Regions from separate parts of the Tissierella sp. MB52-C2 genome, predicted to be linked through region 3. Evidence: riboswitches for the same ligand, from Rfam matches in the RefSeq annotation. Region 3 holds a riboswitch; each other region holds the start of a gene.
What was found. A riboswitch is a leader RNA that binds a small molecule or an ion and turns the genes downstream of it on or off. The one in region 3 is predicted to bind cyclic di-GMP.
Positions count from the first base shown of each region.

Region 1 (2,209 bases), 1.6 Mb from region 3:
GAATAGGTATAGTAAAATGTTTAGAAATATTAGAGAAACAATCTCAAAATAAAGCCCTAATTAAGGCTTTAAGCGGTGTCTATGAAAGTGTACAAAAAGGATTTACATTATCAGAAAGCATGAGAAAACATAAAAAAGTATTTCCTGGTCTCCTTATAAATATGGTTCAAGCAGGGGAAGTAAGTGGAAACTTAGATACTATAATGGAAAGAATGGCAGTTCATTTTGAAAAGGAAAACAAATTGGAAAACAAAATTAAATCAGCCATGATATATCCAATAATTCTTAGTATAGTGTCCATAGGTGTAGTTATATTTTTACTTATAGCAGTAATGCCTACATTTATTGGAATGTTTGAAAGTAGTGGGCAGGCCCTGCCATTACCTACACAAATACTACTAAATATAAGCAATTGGCTAACAGAGTTTTGGTATTTATTCTTAGGAGGAGTAATTTTAGCTGTGGCTGGGCTCATATTATATAAAGAAACACCATCTGGAAGAATAACATTGGATACTATAAAATTAAAGATACCAGTAGTAAAGGATACTAATGTAAAGATAATAACATCAAGATTTACAAGAACATTATCAACACTTATGTCTAGTGGTATACCACTATTGGAGTCCATAGAAGTGGTAGGTAGAGTAGTGGGAAATAAAGTAGTAGAAAATAGACTGGAAAAATCCATGGAAGATATAAGAAAAGGAGCGACTTTATCAAATGCAGTATCAGAAACAAGAATATTTCCACCAATGGTTGATTCAATGATAAAAGTAGGTGAAGAATCAGGAGCATTAGACGATATATTATATAAGACAGCAGACTTCTATGACGATGAAGTAGAAGTAGCTTTACAAAGACTGACAACACTAATGGAGCCAATAATGTTAATAGTCATGGCTCTAATAATAGGATTTATAGTAATAGCAATGGCAATACCAATGTTTGATATGGTAAATACAATCTAAAATTTGACAATTAAAAACATAATGTAACAGGAAATAAATAAATTAAATTAATTTAGCGAAATTCCTGTATTTCCAGGGCAAAGCTAGGGAAACCTAGTGACGCAAAGCCTGAGTCTAAAATTATCTAAGGATAAAAATGATCGTTCGGCTGCATAAATAGTTGTATTATTTATGCAGTTTTTTTGTATAAAAAAGCTAAAAACTCAATTTTCAGACACTTTAAAGGTGGTGATTTAAAAAGGAGATAATTATAATTATATGAAGTTTTAGCAAAAAAATTAAGGGGGGAAAGAAATGTTAAAATGGTTTAATGAAAAAATGAAGAAAAGAAAAGGATTTACTTTGGTGGAATTAGTAGTAGTTATTGCAATATTGGGGATTTTAGCGGGAATTGCTGTGCCTAAGCTATCTGGCTCAAGAAATAGTGCAAAGGTATCAGCACATAATGCCAATGTAAGGATATTGAAGAGTACAGCAACAATGTATTTAGCTGATTATCCTGATGCTCATGACTCTACAAATGATACAGAAATAACAGCTGAGGAGAATTTTAAAAAATATTTCGATAAAGAAGAAACACCTAAAACTTTTGATAATAAAGAGTTTAAAGTGTCCATAACTAAAGAGGGAGATATAAAGGTAGAACCAGGTGAAGTGGGAATTAAAGATGGAGAAATCAAAGTAGTAGAAGAAGTAAAAGAAGATTAAATAACATCAACAAAAGGAGCAGTACAAATGACTATACTAATTTCCCTATACGGATTATTAATAGGTTCATTTTTAAATGTATGTATATATAGGATACCAAGGGATGAGAATATTGCCTATCCAGCATCCCATTGTCCAAATTGTAATACAAATCTAAAATGGTATGATCTAATACCAGTACTTAGCTTTATACATCATAAGGGGAAATGTGGGTACTGTAGGGAGAAAATCTCCCTTCAGTACCCAATAGTTGAACTACTCAATTCTATTATCTATTTATTCATCTATAAGAAATATGGGTTAACACTAGAATTTTTCTTTTATGCAATTATTTTTTCTATACTTATTACAATAACTTTAATAGATCTAAAGGAAATGATTATTCCAGATATATTAGTAGTTTTAATTTTAGGAATTACTACTATCTATAAAGTACTTTCATACATATTATATAATAAACCACCACAGCTATTAAATAGTATAGGAGGCCTAGTTTTATCTGCTTTATTATTTATACTAATTATTTTAGT
Region 1 is NZ_CP133261.1:1,939,135-1,941,343, reverse strand. It holds gene RBU61_RS09795 (type II secretion system F family protein) at 1-971, shown strand, start outside; cyclic di-GMP riboswitch class I at 1,038-1,127, shown strand; gene RBU61_RS09790 (type II secretion system protein) at 1,266-1,679, shown strand; gene RBU61_RS09785 (prepilin peptidase) at 1,707-2,209, shown strand, end outside.
Region 1: it holds a riboswitch for cyclic di-GMP, as region 3 does, so the genes downstream of both, RBU61_RS09790 (type II secretion system protein) here and RBU61_RS17955 (GAF domain-containing protein) in region 3, are expected to answer to the same signal.

Region 2 (2,209 bases), 340 kb from region 3:
AGAAGGTGCAAAGTTTGCTCTATATGATGAGAATGGAAAAAATCCAGTACTTGATAAAGACGGAAAAAATATAGTTGCAATAAGTGGTGACAAAGGTATAGTCCTATTTGAGAATATACCTTATGGAAAATATCAAGTAAAGGAAATAAAATCACCAGAAGGATATAAACTTGAAGTAGAAAAAGCATATCACATATCCATTAAAGAAGATGGAGTAACTGTGGAAAAGGATATAAATGATAATGCTCTAATAGTAACAAATATTGAGCTTGGAAGAATAAAGATAATTAAAGTAGACAATGCAAATGAAAATAGACGTTTATCAGGAGCAATATTTGAAGTTAGAGATATTGAAGGAGCTGTAATAGATACAGTAACTACAGATAGGGATGGTATAGCTATGGTAGAAGAGTTGGAATATGGAACTTATACCATAGGTGAAACAAAAGCACCATCAGGCTATAGATTAAATAGACAAGAATATAGTGTTACTGTAAATGGCGAAGATGATGGTGAGAATATAGAAGTATCTCTGACAGTGAAAAATACTAGGATTCCAGTAAACCCAGGACCAGGACCAGATCCAACAGATCCAGAACCACCAGTCAGACCACCAGTAAAACCACCGACAAAACCACCAGTAGATCCAGAAAAACCAACAGAGCCAACAGAGCCTGTTGACCCGACGGAGCCAGTGGAAATAACAGAGGTACCAGAGCCAGAGGAACCGGAAATACCAATAGTTATTACACCACCAAAGGGCGGAACCGTTGAGTTTGATGAAGATGGTAATTGGAAATATACTCCGAATCCAGAATTTACAGGAAAGGATAGTTTTGTTCTAAAACATCCAGATGGAACAGAGGAATTAATAGAAATAGATGTAGATGCTCCATTAGGTGGAACAGATGCAGATCAAAAAGCACCTACACTACCAAAGACGGGGCAAGTAGGTTCAATATTAATCTATCTTGTAGGGCTATTATTCATAGTAGTGGGAATAGTTCTAAGAAGAAGAACAGTCTAATACTCTAAGACAGGGAATATTAATATTCTCTGTCTTTTTTGTTCATATTTGAAACCAGATTTAAACAACAAGTATTGGGTATATAATAAATACAAATCTCTATAAGATAATTCAAGCAACTAGGACGAAATTCCTATTTACTTGAATTGGAAGATATGATAAACTGAAGAAAATAAATATATTTTATTGGTGCTTTCCACCGATAAAGGCAAATTTAGCGAAAGCTAGAGACGCAAAACTAAAGGGCCTTCCTTAGAAATAAGATGGCAGCCAGTTACCGAAAGGAGAGTTTTTTATGTTTAGAAAACATAGTATTATACTCTTGCTAGTTGTGACTTTGTTATTATTTTCAACAGTGGCTCAAGCAGCTGGTGGTTATATTGATAAATCTCAAGTGAATAGCGGAGTAATAAATATTAACTACAATAATGGTAAAGTTGGAGCAGTAAGAGTTAGCAAAGGTAGTACAAGCTATGATTATATATTAAAGGGAAACGAGACTATACCTTTACAACTTGGAAATGGTGAATATACTGTATTGGTGTTAGAAAATGCAGGAGGCAATAAATTTAAACAAATTGCTAAGGAAACTATTACATTAAAATCTATAGATTCAAATGAAGTATATCTACAATCTATTCAAATGATTAATTGGAACAATGATATGAATGCCATAAAAAAGGCAAAGGAATTAACTAAAAACGCTAAGAATAATAAGGAAAAGGTAGAATCAATTTATAACTATATCATAACTAATGTAAGCTATGATAATGACAAGGCAAATAAGTTAAGCTCAAACTATATACCAAAAATAGATGAAACTTTAAAATCACAAAAAGGAATATGTTATGACTATGCATCTCTATTTGCAGCAATGACTAGGTCAGTAGGATTACCTACTAAACTGCTTATGGGACATAAGAATGATATAAATGAATATCATGCATGGAACCAAGTATATTTAGCAGATAGCAATGAATGGATTATTATAGATACAACTTATGATGCTGGCAAGCAAAAAGGAAACAAATCTATTCCTATGATAAAAGATGGAAAAGATTATAAAATAGAAAAAGAATACTAAAATAACAAGGGATATCCCTTGTTATTTTAGTTATTATATGATTATTTATCTTTTAACATCTTAATAGCCTTTGTAATTTTTATAGGATTGCCGTACAT
Region 2 is NZ_CP133261.1:3,234,680-3,236,888, reverse strand. It holds gene RBU61_RS16295 (SpaA isopeptide-forming pilin-related protein) at 1-1,027, shown strand, start outside; cyclic di-GMP riboswitch class I at 1,225-1,309, shown strand; gene RBU61_RS16290 (transglutaminase-like domain-containing protein) at 1,323-2,111, shown strand; gene RBU61_RS16285 (ABC transporter permease) at 2,153-2,209, opposite strand, start outside.
Region 2: it holds a riboswitch for cyclic di-GMP, as region 3 does, so the genes downstream of both, RBU61_RS16290 (transglutaminase-like domain-containing protein) here and RBU61_RS17955 (GAF domain-containing protein) in region 3, are expected to answer to the same signal.

Region 3 (2,209 bases):
CTTTTCCTAACTCTTTTTTATCCCAGTCTACGTGTATAACTTTTTTATCCTTTACTAGCACCGGATTATAGTTACGAGTAGCAGACTCACCCAAACTAGAGCCTAATACCAAAATACAAGTAGATGGTCCATCCTCTACATAATCTGTAGACGAGTCGGTTCCCGAAAATCCATAGTTACCTAAGTTCAAATAAAAATCTGTAGGTACAACGCCTTTTCCTTCTGGTGTTGTAATTATAGGCCACTGTAATTTTTCACTTAGAGCCTTTACTTGCTCTGATAGCCCTCTGCAACCCCTTCCCACCATAATAATTCCATCTTTTTCTCCGTTTATGACTTCTATAGCTTTATCTATGGACTCATCATCAAACATAACTTGAGGAATTGCTACTTGTTCAGGCATTGACTCAATAAGCTCAGAAATCTGTATATCAATAGGTATAGATACATGAACAGGTCCCATAGGAGGAGTTAAAGCAATTTCCATAGCCTCCTTTAATGTAGACAGTACACAATTCTCATCAAGTACGGTTTTACTATACTTTGTAATAGGTTTTAATATTTGTTCTGTATTTAGTTCTTGAATAGCGCCTTTTCCAATCTGCCATCTATGTACATATCCTGTTATAAATAGAACAGGTACCTTAGATCGCATTGCATCACCTATACCATTAACCATATTGTTAGTCCCAACACCACCAGCAGCAATACAAACTCCCATCTTTCCAGAAATACTTGCATATTTCGCAGCCATATAAGCTGCCCCTGCTTCATTCTTAGTAATGATAGGTTTAATGCTTACATCATTCATCGCATCATAGAGAGCACTTACAGTACCTGCCGACATACCAAAAATATATTCTACCTGATTTTGTTCTAAGTATTCCATGACTCCATTAGCAATTTTCATATGATGCTACCTCCTTAATTTATATTTTTATCTATTCATATAATCTTTAATTAAAGTTTCACATTTTTTTATTTCCTCAAAAGTAAATTCATGAGGTTGTCCAATAGAAGCTATACATATAATCCCTTCCAAAGTTTCACTTTTCATTACAGGGACTACTAGGATGCTATCTATACCAAATAGGAAAAAAGCATTTGAAGAAAGTTCATTTCTATTTACATCAGAAATTGCAATAGGTTCTTTTTCTTCTGCGATCTTCATGAGTATCTTATGTTCTTCTATATAGACTACATTTTTAGCATGGATATTTTTCCATTGTTCCATAGCTAATGCATTCGTCTTAGTCTTATAAATAGGGTGAAGCCTGCCATCTCTGATCTCATGATATCCAATATCTTCAATACCTGTTGTATCTTGTATTTTTTCAAATAATTCATCCAGAAACTTTTCTTGCATTTTCTTCCCTCCATTTCTTATAAATATGATCATAAGGAATTTTCAAGATATAATAGAAATCTGCAATAAAAAAGACAGATAGCCACTAAGACATGCTATCCATCTTCCATAGCAAAACTTAGCAGCTTGGCAGTCATAGAACAAATTCCTTAGACCCATAGCTTTGCGTCCTTATCTTTCAATAAGTTTGCCTTGTTAATGTTGTACTTTTTTGTCATTAAAGAGATTATACCATAAAAAATTACCAAAATATGTAAAATTTTGTAATATTATATGTATTTCTTGTAAAATTCTTATAAAATGAGTAATTTATTCGAATTTTGGGGTTTTAAAAGCTAAATAATTAAAAATCAGGACTTAAGTCTTAATAAATATTGGAGTTTTGCTGGAGTCTTTTTCTATTCTTCCTTTTTCCATAAAAAAATATTAAAAACGAATTCTGGAGAATTCGTTTTTAATATTTTTTATAATTTTATGCTATCTTCTCTTAATTGGTTGTTTTTTATTTTAAGACAACTCATCTTTTATTTATCTCAATTCTTGGTCTAACCTATTCTTTACTTCTTCTGGAGTTAATCCTCTAGCATTTATTACTGGTGCATTAGTTTCTGTATCACTGATTCCCATCATGTCAGTATTGTATCCTGCTGTTACTATTGCATCTAAACCACTTAGCTTTTTAATATTTTCATCTATTGAACCACTTAAAGATTCAACTGTATATCCTGACTTAATTAAGTAACCTGCCACATTGGTTAATCCTTTTTCTATACCAATCTTTTTCATATTCATCACCTCATGGTTTATTTTGTACAATTCCTAATATAATATACTCTAGATATT
Region 3 is NZ_CP133261.1:3,574,459-3,576,667, reverse strand. It holds gene RBU61_RS17960 (thiamine pyrophosphate-binding protein) at 1-910, opposite strand, end outside; gene RBU61_RS17955 (GAF domain-containing protein) at 938-1,366, opposite strand; cyclic di-GMP riboswitch class I at 1,484-1,568, opposite strand; gene RBU61_RS17950 (YkuS family protein) at 1,895-2,152, opposite strand.

Region 4 (2,209 bases), 1.3 Mb from region 3:
TGGCAATCGCATTTATGTGAATCCGATTACCTTATTTATATTATACCATAAATTATAGTAAAGTAAACATTCAGTCAAATATTATTTGACTGATGTAGAATTAATTCATAATAGTATCTATATTAGCTATTTTAATGATATAGAAGAAGTGACTAGGAGAAATCTCTAGTTTTTTTATTTTTTGACATTCTTAATAATTAATTCATTATACTTATTTATAGCAATATCTAATTCTTGACTAGCTTTTATTATTTCTTCATCTTGTAAATTAAAGTCCTTCTTATCAAGTAAAATGTTTAAGTTTTTCTTTAATTCGTCTATATTTTTCATTAGATCTTTTATATCAGACAAAATTAGCACCTCCTGAATAATAGGATGTGCTAATTAATAAATAAATATGCTGTTGGAATAAAATAAGACTATTAAGTTCATGTTACTTTTACTTATTAGAAGTTTACATATAATTACTTCTATTAATTTACTAAAAACTGTTTTATTATTATATTGATCCATAAAAAAGAACCTCATTTCATTGTTTTCTGGTTAAAAACAATTTAATGCAAGGTTTTTTTTCATTACATAAATTTTTCCATGTCAACTTGCAATTACTTCTTTAATGCAACATTAATACCTAGGGAATTGCTTTATTTTTTATAGAAGCATATTTAATATTTGAATCTGCCTTACAAAGGAGAAGTGCACTATTATTTAATTAATTATTTAAAATAAAATGTACTAAATTTATCACAGGATTTTAATTAACATATCTATATATTCTAGAAGATATGATATACTTTAAAGAATATTCACAGTAATCTGACATAAGAATATAGAGTAAATAATATTAGCAAATAACCTGGAAGGCTGAGACGCAAAGTCCTAGAGTCTAAAGTGAAATACAATGACAGTCCAGCCACCAGATTAGGAAAAGGAATAGAAAGGAGGGAACCGTTATCATAACCAAAGGGGGTGTAATTTGATTAACTTAAATCTTCTATGATGTTTCTTAGTTAAAATCTTAAAAACTAGGGGGAATATAAATTGATAACCTTTTTTAAATCAAGAAAAAGTAAATCTTTTGTATCTATGATGATAGCAATGCTTTTGACGCTTAGTTCATTTGTATCCTTTGCTGAAAACCTAGATACAAATCAAAGTAATCAAGAATTGTTAAAGGATAAGATATCAAGTGAAGTATTTGATAGGTTTGATTCTGGGGAAGATAAGGTTGAAGTTTTAGTTAAATTAAGAGAACAAGCTGATGTAGAAAGAATAGCTAATGATGAAAGATTACAGTTAAATTCTTTAGAGCTTGACAATGACGAAATGAAATTATTGACTAGAGAAGCAGTCATTGATGAGTTAGAAAGCATTGTTGAAAGAACACAATATAGATTGTTACAATATATTGAAACTGAAACTAAAAATGGTAATATAGAAGAATATGAGTCCTATTATATAGTCAACATGATATATATAAAAGCTACACAGGATGTAGTTAATAAAATAGCACTTATGAATGATGTAGAAAAGGTTTATTTTAATGAAAAGATATACCTAAATGATTATACTAGAGATCCTGAAGGTATAATTGAGATAGTAGAAGAAGAAACAGATATAGCAGAAGAAATTGAAGTTGAGGAAGGTAAATTTGAAGTTATTGGAGAAGAAATGCAAGAAACCATGAGAGCAAGTGATATTACCCCTAAAGCTGTATTACCATCAGATATTGAGTGGAATATAAAAATAGTAAATGCTGATAAAGTGTGGAGCACATACGGGATTGATGGTACAGGAGTTGTAATAGGTATGATTGATTCAGGGGTAACATGGAATCATCCAGCCTTGAAAAATAAATACAGAGGGTATAATCCAGCAACTGGAGCAGTAAATCATAATGGGAACTGGTATGATGCATATGCTGGAAGAACAACTCCATATGATGATTCACAATTACCACATGGTACTCATGTAATGGGTACTATATTAGGACAGGAGCCATCAGGTAAAAACGCAATAGGTGTTGCACCTGGAGCTAAATTTATAGTTGCAAAAGGATTGGGACCAAATGGAGGATCTGCAAACCAATTAATATCAGCAGGACAATGGATGCTTAAACCAGGTGGAAATGCTGCAAATGCACCAGATATAATTAATAATTCCTGGGGTGGCGGTACTGGAATCAATGACTGGTTTAGAGGAGTAGTAA
Region 4 is NZ_CP133261.1:2,312,139-2,314,347, reverse strand. It holds gene RBU61_RS11585 (aspartyl-phosphate phosphatase Spo0E family protein) at 175-351, opposite strand; cyclic di-GMP riboswitch class I at 837-921, shown strand; gene RBU61_RS11580 (S8 family serine peptidase) at 1,042-2,209, shown strand, end outside.
Region 4: it holds a riboswitch for cyclic di-GMP, as region 3 does, so the genes downstream of both, RBU61_RS11580 (S8 family serine peptidase) here and RBU61_RS17955 (GAF domain-containing protein) in region 3, are expected to answer to the same signal.